Regions from separate parts of the Paenibacillus sp. JT22N15 genome, predicted to be linked through region 1. Evidence: riboswitches for the same ligand, from Rfam matches in the RefSeq annotation. Region 1 holds a riboswitch; the other holds the start of a gene.
What was found. Region 1 has a riboswitch for cyclic di-AMP ahead of AC50X8_RS03020 (hypothetical protein). Riboswitches for the same ligand answer to the same signal wherever they lie in the genome.
Positions count from the first base shown of each region.

Region 2: it holds a riboswitch for cyclic di-AMP, as region 1 does, so the genes downstream of both, AC50X8_RS28425 (resuscitation-promoting factor) here and AC50X8_RS03020 (hypothetical protein) in region 1, are expected to answer to the same signal.

Region 1 is NZ_JBXENV010000001.1:680,166-686,024, forward strand. It holds gene AC50X8_RS03015 (arsenic transporter) at 250-1,614, shown strand; cyclic di-AMP (ydaO/yuaA leader) riboswitch at 1,829-1,994, shown strand; gene AC50X8_RS03020 (hypothetical protein) at 1,999-2,418, shown strand; gene AC50X8_RS03025 (beta-mannosidase) at 2,610-5,165, opposite strand; gene AC50X8_RS03030 (beta-mannosidase) at 5,193-5,859, opposite strand, start outside.
Region 2 is NZ_JBXENV010000019.1:9,422-15,280, reverse strand. It holds gene rsmA (16S rRNA (adenine(1518)-N(6)/adenine(1519)-N(6))-dimethyltransferase RsmA) at 69-983, opposite strand; gene rnmV (ribonuclease M5) at 993-1,541, opposite strand; gene AC50X8_RS28425 (resuscitation-promoting factor) at 1,874-3,019, opposite strand; cyclic di-AMP (ydaO/yuaA leader) riboswitch at 3,265-3,472, opposite strand; gene AC50X8_RS28420 (TatD family hydrolase) at 3,657-4,430, opposite strand; gene AC50X8_RS28415 (HD domain-containing protein) at 4,547-5,842, opposite strand.

The DNA of each region.
Region 1 (5,859 bases):
ACTAGAAAGGAGGAAACCCGATTGCTTACTGTCTTCATTATTTGCTCATCAGGCCTGTCCCTCTATTTCATTCTTAAGCCTCCTCCACCGATTAAACAGCCTACTATTCTAACCCTATCCTCTACGGCAACAGATAATCGCTATGACAGCATTAGCATAGAAACCGCTCAGCATACTGCCGCTGCCGCAAATGAATAACCCTTTGCTGCTTCACTATGAATTTAATCAAGAATTCGAGGTGATTAACATTTGATCTCGCTACCTTCCATTATCGTGTCCCTGTTTGCTTTCCTTTTCACTATTTTGCTCATTTTGTGGCGACCCAGAGGGCTGAATGAAGCCATTCCTGCTACGTTTGGCGCCATTCTCGTCCTATTGAGCGGAGTCGTCTCGTTGTCGGACCTAGCGCATATTAGCGCCACTGTAAGCGGAGCTGCCATCACTATTATGGCAACGATCGTCATGGCTATCGTGCTAGAAAGCTTCGGCTTTTTCATCTGGGCAGCCGAAGGGCTTGCTATTCGAGCACGAGGCTCAGGACTCAGGTTGTTCTGGTATGTAAACCTGATGTGTTTTCTGATGACGCTATTTTTCAACAATGACGGCAGCATTCTTATCACAACCCCGATTTTGCTCATTATGCTGCATCACATGGGACTGAAAAACCACCAAAAAATTCCATACCTACTCTCAGGAGCATTAATCGCTACCGCCTCCAGCGCTCCCATCGGAGTCAGCAATATTGTAAATCTGATTGCGCTGAAAATCGTCGGCATGGATTTGTACATGCATACCGTCATGATGTTTATCCCCGCTACACTAGGTCTGCTGCTGCTCACCTTGCTGCTGTTCCTCTACTTTTACCATCAGCTTCCCCGGGAAGTACCCCATACGATTTCAATCGTCCCTATTCACTCTGGCTACCATCCTTTACTCACTCCTGCCGGAAGCAAGCCTGCACAGCCCAAATACAGCAGCCGCTTTATGAAATCGATTCTGCTTTTCGTCTTCTCCGTTCGGCTCAGCTTATTTGCTGCATCCTATTTGCACATCCCCGTTGAGTGGGTCGCTGTTTTCGGCTCCTTGCTGCTCCTTTGTTGGCGCTGGATTTACCTGAAAATGCCACCGAACGACATTTTGCGTAAAATCCCCTGGCATATACTCATATTCGCCTTCGCCATGTATATCATTATTTATGGCCTGCACAACATTGGCCTGACGCAAGGACTCGTTCAGGTGTTCGAGCCGCTCGTTACTGGCAGCCTGATGAATGCAAGCATTTTAATCGGAGGGCTCGTCTCCGCCATGTCTACACTCGTCAACAATCATCCCGCACTCATGATCGGCACGATCACGCTTACTGAAATGAACCTCGACCCGCTTACCCTCAAAATCGCCTACCTCGCCAGCGTCATTGGGAGCGATATTGGCTCACTCATTTTACCGATAGGCACGCTAGCCTCACTCATTTGGATGAATCTTGTGCAGAAATCCAAAGTAAAAATCAGTTGGATGGATTATGTCAAAGTAACGCTTGTCATCATTCCGCCTGTGCTGCTGTTTACCCTCACTCTTCTTGCTCTATGGGTTGGCTGGATTTTCCCAATGCACTAGCTCACAACAACGTATACATGAGCGGTCAGTCTACAAATAGGTGTTTTCTGATAAATCCGCAGCTATTTCTATGGCAAACGGGCGCTGCCACCAAATGACGGCAGCGCCCGTTTGCCTATAAGGCAGCAGTACTATTTATTTTATTTACTACTAAAAGGTTTACAATTGAGGAATAACGGTTTAATATATATCCCTAGCCGAATTCTAGCACTCTAATATTAAATCGCTTAATTTTTCAATTGAAAAAGCGGGGGAACCAACAACGTGGTTGAAGCGAAAGCTTGAATCGCAAGGGGTGAATCCGGTGCATCTCGCACTGGTAGGGCAGCTCACTGGCCCGAATCCGACAGCTAACTCCGTAAGCGAACGTGAGGAGAGATGAATATGATTGTCCTTCATGCGCCGGACGCTCCGCCTAAGGCGAAGCACGCAATGAAGCTTACGGTCAAACGCATTGAGCTGTTTGTCATTCCAGCACTCAATGTAGACGACGCCGGAAACCGTGCCTGCTTGCGGGTAACGACGGACAAAGGCATTGGCTTTGGCGAGACTTTTGTCGACGAGATGGAGCGCCCTAATGATTGGGGCCTGTGGTGCAGCGCGCTGAGCAGCTTTATCGGCACCTTGTCTATTACAGGACGGTCGCTTCGGAGCGAGCAAGCCGATCATCACAGTGTGTACAACCTATTCGATCATGCGATTCATCATCTCAAAAGCTGGACCGCAGAAATTGAACCGGACGACGGCGCTTCTGAGGAACCTATTTTACTTAGCCGCTCCTTATTCTACCTTTCTATTTTTTAGCTTATTTTAGATCACCATAACGCAAAGGAACCTTCCCCGCCATGTTTCAGCTGGCAGGAAAGGTTCCTTTTTTTCTATCGGCCGCTTGTCCTTTCAAGGTGAAACGGCTTTCGCCGTCCTCTGGCGGCGCGGCGCGTTTCAGTCCGAGAAATATAGAGAAAGGATGGGAAAATCATATACTTTCCTATATTTTAAATAAAATCGGTCATCGAATGGACATTCAGCTCGCCCGGCGACGCAGCGCTGAAAGCCTGATCTCCTTGCGGATTTCGCGCGTAAAACGTAATCGTACGCGGTTCGTTCGGCAGCAGATCGAAATAGTTGTCGCTGAAAATACCTTCGATCGACGCAGAAAGTCGAACCTGCTTGGCCAGCGTATCCGTCTCCAGCACATAAGCGGTGCCGCCGCTGCCTTGAACCTCGCTGATCTTTATGGCCGGAGCCGCAAGCTCAAGCTCATTCATCGGCCTGAAATAATGCTCCTTTTCCTCCACGAGCAGTCCACCCTGCTTTAGCTTCGCCACAAGAACGACTTCACCTGGCTGAATGCCTTCGGAAAGCAGCGCTTCCAGCTCTAAGGAGCAGGCGATATGGCCGTTGTTTGGCTGAAGCGATACCGGAACGGCAAACTGCTTCAGCACCTCGCCCGTGAATGAACGCAGCTCAAGCGCAAGCTCGCCGATGAAAGGTTCATTTTGATCTGACAATACATAACAATCGACGCGGCCGCTGCTCGCGCAGTCAAACGACAGCATGATGTCGCGGAAGCTGCGTGCCGCATAATATTGCAGCGCCTTCCAGCGCCCGTAATAGTCCATTCCCGCCCATGAGGCGACAGGCCAGCAATCGTTCATTTGCCAATACAGGGACCCCATGCAAAATGGCTTTTTCCGCCGATGGGCTTCAATCGCTGTCTTCATCGCTTCCGCCTGCAAAACCTGGCTCAAATAAAGAAATGCCGGGAAATCCTTCGGCTGGCGCAAATACATATCCATATATTCCTTGATCAACTGGTTGCCGCGCGCGTTTTTCTGATGCGCCAGCATTACCTCCGATTCAATGGCCATGTCCGCTTCTTCCGCATACTGCTGCACCGTTTGCAGCTCAGGAAACGATTGGAAGCCGTATTCGCTCATGAATCGGCCGACGTGGACGTTGTATTTTTCAAAAGGCTCTACGTTATGCCAGACGCCCCAATAGTGAATATCGCCGCTCTTCGACAAGTTGAAAGCATGCTGCTCACCGTCTCCCGTCAGCCCCCGCATCGGTGAAGAAGGCCAATACGCAATACCATTGCCAAGCCCCGCGACCGCCTGCGGCAATATCCGGTGGAAAATCGCCTCATAATCAGCCCACAGCTGCTCGCGCTGCTCAGGCGTATAGTCGCGCTTCCAGCCCCAGCCCATATTTTCATCATAATGCGACCAGGCCGTATCGATTTCATTGTTGCCGCACCATATGGCGATACATGGGTGATTGCGCAGACGCCGAACGTTTTCCTCCGCCTCCAGACGCACATTTTCCAGAAAAGCCTCATCTCCGGGATACATGCTGCAAGCGAACATGAAGTCCTGCCAAACGAGCAATCCGTACTCATCGCACAGCTCATAGAAGGCATCCGCCTCATAAATGCCGCCGCCCCACACCCGGAGCATATTCATATTGGATAACGCAGCACTCGCAATTTCATGACGGTAACGCTCATAGGTCACGTCAGGCAGGAAGCTGTCATTCGGAATATGATTGGCTCCTTTCGCGAACACCGGAACCCCATTCAGCTCGATATAAAAGGCATGGCCCTGCTCGTCCTGATCGGTTACCAGCCTCACTGCCCGCAAACCCGTCGTTACACTGCGGCTGCTTACGGGCTGCTCGACCCCATCCTTTGTTTGCACAAGCAACGCTTCAAAATGATACAGCTCCGGCTTGCCGAGGCCTCTGCACCACCAAAGCCGCGGCTGCGCAATAGACGCCGCCAGCTCCACCGTCTGCAAGCCCGCCGCCAGCTGAACCTGCTGCTCCCAGACCCTGCCGTCGGCATTTACCCGCAGCACCCCTTGCCAAGCTTGCTCGCATTCCACTTCTGCTGCAATCCTTAGGCTCGCATGGGCTGCGGTGATTTCCTGCTGCTCGATATACAGATCTGTCAGTCGCACCTCTGACCAGGCAACGAGCCTCACTTCCTTCCATATGCCGCTCGTCACAAATCGCGGGCCCCAGTCCCAGCCATAATGATACGGAGCTTTGCGGGCAAAAACACTGATTTTCTTGTCGCCAAGTCCACCAAGCTCTGATTGGTCATTCGCCGCCGGAAGCGGATAGCCCAGCTTCTCAAGCTTCGGCAAATCCTCGTTAACAGGCGAACGAAACTTGACTGTAATCACATTGCCTTCCGGCTGCAAAACCGGCTTCACATTCATTTTCCAGCTGCGGAACATATTATCCGCCGACAGCATATGCTTGCCGTTGACGTACACATCAGCATACGTATCAAGTCCAGTAAATACCAACTCCAGATGCGATTGTGCCAGCATTTCCGGCGTTACGCCGAACGTGGTCTCGTACTCCCAATCCTGCTTATCGATCCACTGCAGGCCGTGCTCGTTCGTACCGTAAAAAGGGGGGGCTATTTTCTCTTGCCGCAGAAGATCCATGTGCACGTTTCCCGGCACAATCGCGGGCTGCCACTCCTTCTCGCCACAAGCTCTAAAGCTCCAATCGGATAAAACTCTGATCGCTTCGTTCATAGCGTCCTCCACTATCGTTATATAAGTTTAGATAAAATGTAATTCAGCCTTGTCAGCGTTGAGAGCTGACACTTCCAGAGTCTCGTATTGCAGCGGCTGTCCGTCTGCCTGCTGCATGGCGACCGTGACCGCTTCACCCGGCAGCAGGTCAAAATAATTATCGCTGAAGCGAACGTTGCCCTGCTTCACATCGAGTTTCACAAGTCGCGCTGCTCCGCCCGAAGCGGCTACTGTAACCGTCTGCTCCTGCTTATTAAACGTTGCAGCAAGGGTGCTCTGCGGCAAGCTCAGCTCCAGATGGTCGCGCAAATAATAATAATTGTCCGGCGCGTCCCACTGCGGGGCAGACAGCTTCACGATAACTCGCTCTGGCGCAGCACCGTTTAGCACTTCAAGCTCCGTCAGCTCGCCAATTTGAACCGCCTTGTTCGGCGGCAGGCTGACGTCAAAGCTCTGCTCATACCTCAAGCTGCCATCAAGCGCATAACACTGGAACAGCACCTTGCCCTCATACGCTTCCAGCCGGTCATTGACCGCCCATACGCGAAGCGGCTGTCCTGGCTCATAATCGAGCGACAGAAGGAGCGGATGATAGAACTTTTTCGCATAATAAAAAGAAGCCTTCGGCAGCAGCTCATAGTCAATCAGCGACCAGCTCGTACCCGGCCAGCTGTCATTATGCTGCCAGACAAGC
Region 2 (5,859 bases), on a different contig from region 1:
AGGCGTGTAGTGTGCGCAAAAAACAAACGGGCGCCCCGAGGCCATTGCCCGGCGGCGCCCATCTTTATTTAGCCTTTCCAGCCCACTTCCAAAAATGCACGGCTGATCTTGGCGAATTCCTCCAGCGACAATGTTTCACCCCGCCGCGCAGGATCGATCGCAAGCCCCTGCAGCAGCGTTGTAAGGGCCTCCCGCTGTTCCTTGCCCACAAGCGCCGTCAAATTGTTGTAGAGCGTCTTGCGGCGCTGTGCGAAGCTGGCCTGCACGACGCGGAAGAAATGCGCCTCATCGGGCACATCAACAGCCGGCTTGTCCCGCAGCGCAAGCTTAATGACAGCTGAATCCACATTCGGCTGTGGAATAAACACCGTATGCGGAACGGTGCAGACGAGCTTTGGCTCGCAATAATATTGCACAGCCACGCTCAGGCTGCCATATTCCTTGCCGCCTGGCTTTGCTGCCATCCGCTGCGCGACTTCCTTCTGGATCATGACGACGATGTTTTCCAGCGGCAGGCGCTCTTCCAGCAGCTTCATCAAAATCGGCGTCGTCACATAGTAAGGAAGGTTCGCCACGACGCTAACGCCCGTTACGCCGCTGAAGCGCTCTTCGAACAGCTGCTTCAGGTCGAGCTTAAGCACATCGCCGTGCACAATGCCCACATTCGCTTCGCCTTCGAAAATATCATGCAAAATCGGAATGAGCCGATTGTCGATTTCAACAGCCGTTACCGTTCCCGCAACTGCAGCAAGGCGCTGCGTCAATGCTCCGATACCAGGGCCGATCTCAAGCGCGCCTTTTGTCTCGTCAAGCTCAGCTGCGCTGACAATATTGTTTAAAATATTTTGGTCGATGAGAAAGTTTTGTCCCAAGCTCTTCTTAAAGGAGAACCCGTACTTCGCAATAATTTCCTTTGTTCGTTTAGGCGTAGCTACCTCTGCGGCCTTAACTGCGCCTTTATTTAAGCTTTGTTGCTCCGTCATACGCCTTCGTCACCCCTGTTCCTGTTGTTCCATGGCTTGCAGCGCCTTCTCAAACTCTTCGCGCGTAATGCAGAAGCTCGTGCAGCGCTTGTAGAACTGCTTCCCGTTCGCATAGCCGATCCCCAGCAGCTTGCCCATAACCAGCCGCCGCTTTGCCGCTTCTTCATGCACAATTAAGCCAGCTGCCATCAGATCGTCCCATGTAATGGCCCCGACGCTCTCAGCCGTTTCTGTACGCAGCTCCGAGAGCGCCTGCCTAATCGCATCAGGCGCCGCATTCTCAATGCCGATATCCCCTTTATAGGAGGCCAGCTCCTGCGGTAAAAAAGCATGCTTGCAGCCCGGCACGCGCTGAGCGACAATTTTACGAATACGCTCTCCCGCATGATCCGGATCTGTAAATATAATAACGCCACGGCGCTCCTGTGCCAGCGCGATGCGCCGCAGCACATCCTCGCCAATGGCCGATCCATTCGTCTCAATCGTATCGGCTTCAACGGCCCGCTTAATCGCTACCGTATCCTCTTTGCCTTCTACTACAATCATTTCCTTGATCACATCGAACAATCCTTTCACAAAGGGAAACTTATCTTGGATATTCGTTCAAGCGTAAACGGCTGTCGCCGTCCTTTGGCGGCAAAGCTGCCGTTTCGCGGTGAAATATAAGCTGATTATAAACGTGAAACTTATCAATCTTATATTTCAGAAAAAATGGGCGATTGCTGCAACAACAACCCGCTCATTCACGTCTGTTTTATTATAACCCCAATTGGCCATTCAAGCGAATCTGACGCAAACAAAAAGAAGAGGCAAGGCCTCTTCCGCATCCTGTCATATTTAGCTTATGATTGCGATAAACTAGAGCACAATCCATAAAGAACTGCCACTAATTAGCTAAGCGATGGCTTGTTAGGACCAATCACATAAACGGTAAATCCTTTTTTCTTACCAAATTTATTAGCTTGCTTCTCACTGTCAAAATAAACATCGATCTTATTGCCCTTGATCGCACTTCCGGTATCTTCAGCACGGCGGAAACCAATGCCCTCGATATACACCCACCAACCGAGTGGAATGATATCCGGGTCAACGGCAATTGTCCGTCCTTCCGATACTTTAGCGCCAGAGGCCGTAATTCCGTAGTCCGGGTGCCCTTCGCTCTTGCCCGTTGATGCTAAGCCAGCTGAATAGGCCGTCAATGTGACGTTGCTGAGCACTTTTTTGGATGTGAGCGTTGTGCCGTCTACCGTTACATTGTTGCTGGTTGTCGCTGTCGACAGCACAGTAACTTTAGGCTCCGGCTTTTTCGTACCGACTGCAACGACCTGATTGACCGCAACCGTTTCGACTACCTTGTCTACCACTTTCTTGGAGACAAGTACGCCATCTTCAAACTGCTTCTCAATTTTGATCGTTACGACGCCTTCTTTGCCCGTCTGCACAACCTTCTCCTTGCCTACTTCCAGGTTCGGATCTTCCTTCTTCACAATGGTGAACGGTGTTGTGCTGGACGACTTGCCTAGCTTCGTATCGACGCGAATGACTGTTACGGTCATATCCGCGCTGACGCCCGAGCCAAGCGAAGGTAATACTTTATCATCATCTTCAACAGGAATATTTAATTTCTTTATCGCTGCCTGCACGGTTTTCTCTGTCGTGTACACCGTTGATGTTTTGCCATCAGCTTTTACAAGTAGCGGTACCGCATGCTTAATTTCAAAGCGGTCCCCATCCTTTACTGCCGTATTCAGAGGTACAGATACCTCGTCATGCGGGCCAATTGTAATAGCTTGTTCATCCAGTAGGCGTTGCAGGACCCATTGTTTCGTTGAAACAACGGTTTCTTGTCCATTCACTACTACGGATACGCTTTTGTCAGCCGATCCGTACAACAACACCAAAAACATGAAAGTCATAGCGATTGAGATCGTAGTACTCAAAAGAATCAAACGCAAGTTTTCACGCTTCCATCGCAATGCGAAAGACATGCTGGATGATCGTTTCCCATGGGTCTCACTTGCTTGAATAATGCCCACTTCATCGGTCCTCCTTCATAGCCCCGCCGTCGAATTACGCATGATACCATTGACGCGACTATAGTATATTGGCGTGCTTCTAGCACGCTCCAGTATATTTCCTCTGCAACCTCCTAGATTTACCCTATGACGACGGTTTACCCAATATTCAAAAATAAAAAGAAAGCCCGTCGACAGAGGATCTGTTTCGTGGCTTCCCGGGAACGTCAAAATAGACTATTCAGGAATGGTGGATGCACGAGGTTGATCACTCTCTATAAACGCTTACGAGGTTAGCTGTCGGGTTCGGGCAAGAGAGCTGCCCTATCGTCGGAAGAATGCTCATGGCAATCCCCGCCAAATTCACCCCTAGAAGAAATTCAGGTGCGCGTGCAATGTGATCCGCAAATTCCTCACAGCATCGTGCATGGTTCCCCCGCTCTCCAAAGTTCGAAGATTAAGCGCAAACTGGAAATCCAATACAAAAATTTAAAGCTCTGAAATGAATCATACCTTCATCGGAGCCTAATTGTAAAGATCAGATAAAAACCGATTTAAGCGAAATTTTAGGATATTTACGGAAAAGAGAGTCTATTTCAGCATGAAAAATTAGTTTTATCGCCGTAAAGGTCACTTATTCTCGTTTTTATAGCCGTTTTTACACAATTCCGAAACATTTTTTACCGTTTTCGGTCGTTAAATTGGCGATTTCGGCCACCGATTTTCCTAATATTTCTGCTGCGGCTTCCGCAACGAGCGACACATAAGACGTCTCATTTCGTTTCCCTCGGAATGGATGAGGGGTCAAATATGGGGCATCCGTTTCGATCAAAATTCGGTCACTCGGAACCATCGCAAGCACCTCTTTTGGCACCCTTGCATTTTTGAATGTAAGCGGTCCCCCGAACGATATATAGAAGTTCATATCGAGGCATTTTTGAGCCGTTTCTGGACTGCCGGAAAAGCAATGCATAATGCCGCCAACCTCAGAAGCATTTTCCTCCTTCAGCAGCTTGACAATATCCTCATGGGCATCGCGATTATGAATAATAATTGGTTTTTTCAACTTCTTGGCTAAGCGAATTTGCTCGCGAAATACGCGATGCTGGACGTCTTTTGGGGACGTATCCCAATGGTAATCCAGTCCGATTTCGCCAATGGCTACCACTTTAGGATGAGAGCAAAGCTCTTCAATCCATCCCAGATCCTCCGGCAGCATATCGATGCTGTCAACGGGGTGCCAGCCAACTGCTGCATATATAAAATCATATTTTTCTGCCAGCGCAAGTGTTGTTGGAATCGTTTCCCGATTGAATCCAATATTAACCATTAAATCCACCCCTGCCGCACGCGCTCTTTCGATAACAGCTTCGCGGTCTTCGTCAAAATGCGGGGAGTCCAAATGGGTGTGTGTGTCGAATAAAGAAATCATAATTGAGCAAGCTCCTTCTATATTATAGTCTATGGTGAAACGGTCGAAAGCCGTCCTTTGGCGGCGCGTTTCAGTCCGAGAAATATAGAGAAAGTATGGCAAAATCATATACTTTCCTATATTTTAAATAACATTCGTACTTTATCGCTTAATTGATCAGCGGCAGCGCGCAGCTTCTCTTCCGGATAATACAAATGGGACTGGCCCTGATGAAGTCCAGTAATGGAACGAATGATGTCAGATTTCGTGGAAATTTCACTGACAGCCTCGTAGCTATCCATTAACAAAATCGGCGTCTTTTCTTCTTTTCCGCCTTTTTTCGTATCAGGCTGATACACATCATACGGTTGATCAAATGGAAAATCAATTTCCATATGGTAATCCGGGTTCAACCCGATCGCTGCAAATTGTTGTCTTACTTCATTAAAGAGGCCAATATCCGGTTTATCCAACATGATGTATTTATAGAGGCGACGCGTCAAAAAACGATCACATAGCTCCGCCAGCAGTTCATCGCCTTCGTCGCTCCATTCTATAAAGGCTGTCTGCAAATACGCCTCATCCAGCTTCAAATATTGTTTAACCCCAATTGTCCCGTCAAGCAGCCGTTTCAGCGGCTCCGGCATCCAACCAAATGTGTACCCACCCTCATAAAGCTCCTTCGCTCTGCGAAATATTTGTCTAAGGATGATTTCCGAGCTTCTCGTAACCGGATGGAAATAAATTTGCCAATACATTTGATAGCGGGACATCAAATAATGCTCTACGGCGTGCATGCCGCTTTCTTTAACAACAATCCTTCCATTAATAGGACGGAGCACACGCAGAATACGCTCCAGATCAAAGTTGCCATAATTGACCCCTGTGAAATAAGCATCCCTCAATAAATAGTCCATTCGGTCCGCATCAAGCTGACTGGAAATCAAGCCGCTAACAATTGGATTCGGATATGTCTTATTAATAACAGCAGTGACATGTTCAGGAAAGTCGTCTGCTACATTTCGTAGTATACGATTGACCTCGGTGTCCTCAAGCAAAATGCTGCAGGTCCACTGCTCGTGATGCGTATCGAATACTTGTTCCAGCGAATGGGAAAATGGCCCATGACCAACGTCATGCAGCAGTGCAGCGCAAAGCGCCAATAGCCGCTCCTCCTGCGGCCAGCCGGGAAAACCATTGCGTTCGAATTGGGAAATAATCTTTCTAGTAATTTCATACACGCCAAGAGAATGGGAGAATCGGCTATGCTCAGCGCCATGAAAAGTAAGATAAGACGTTCCGAGCTGCCGAATACGCCGTAATCTTTGAAACTCCTTCGTATTGATTAGATCCCATATCGTCTGATCCTGAACATAAATATATTTATGAACGGGGTCCTTAAAAACTTTCTCTTCCGATAGCTGTCGGTTCATTCAACAAATCAACTCCT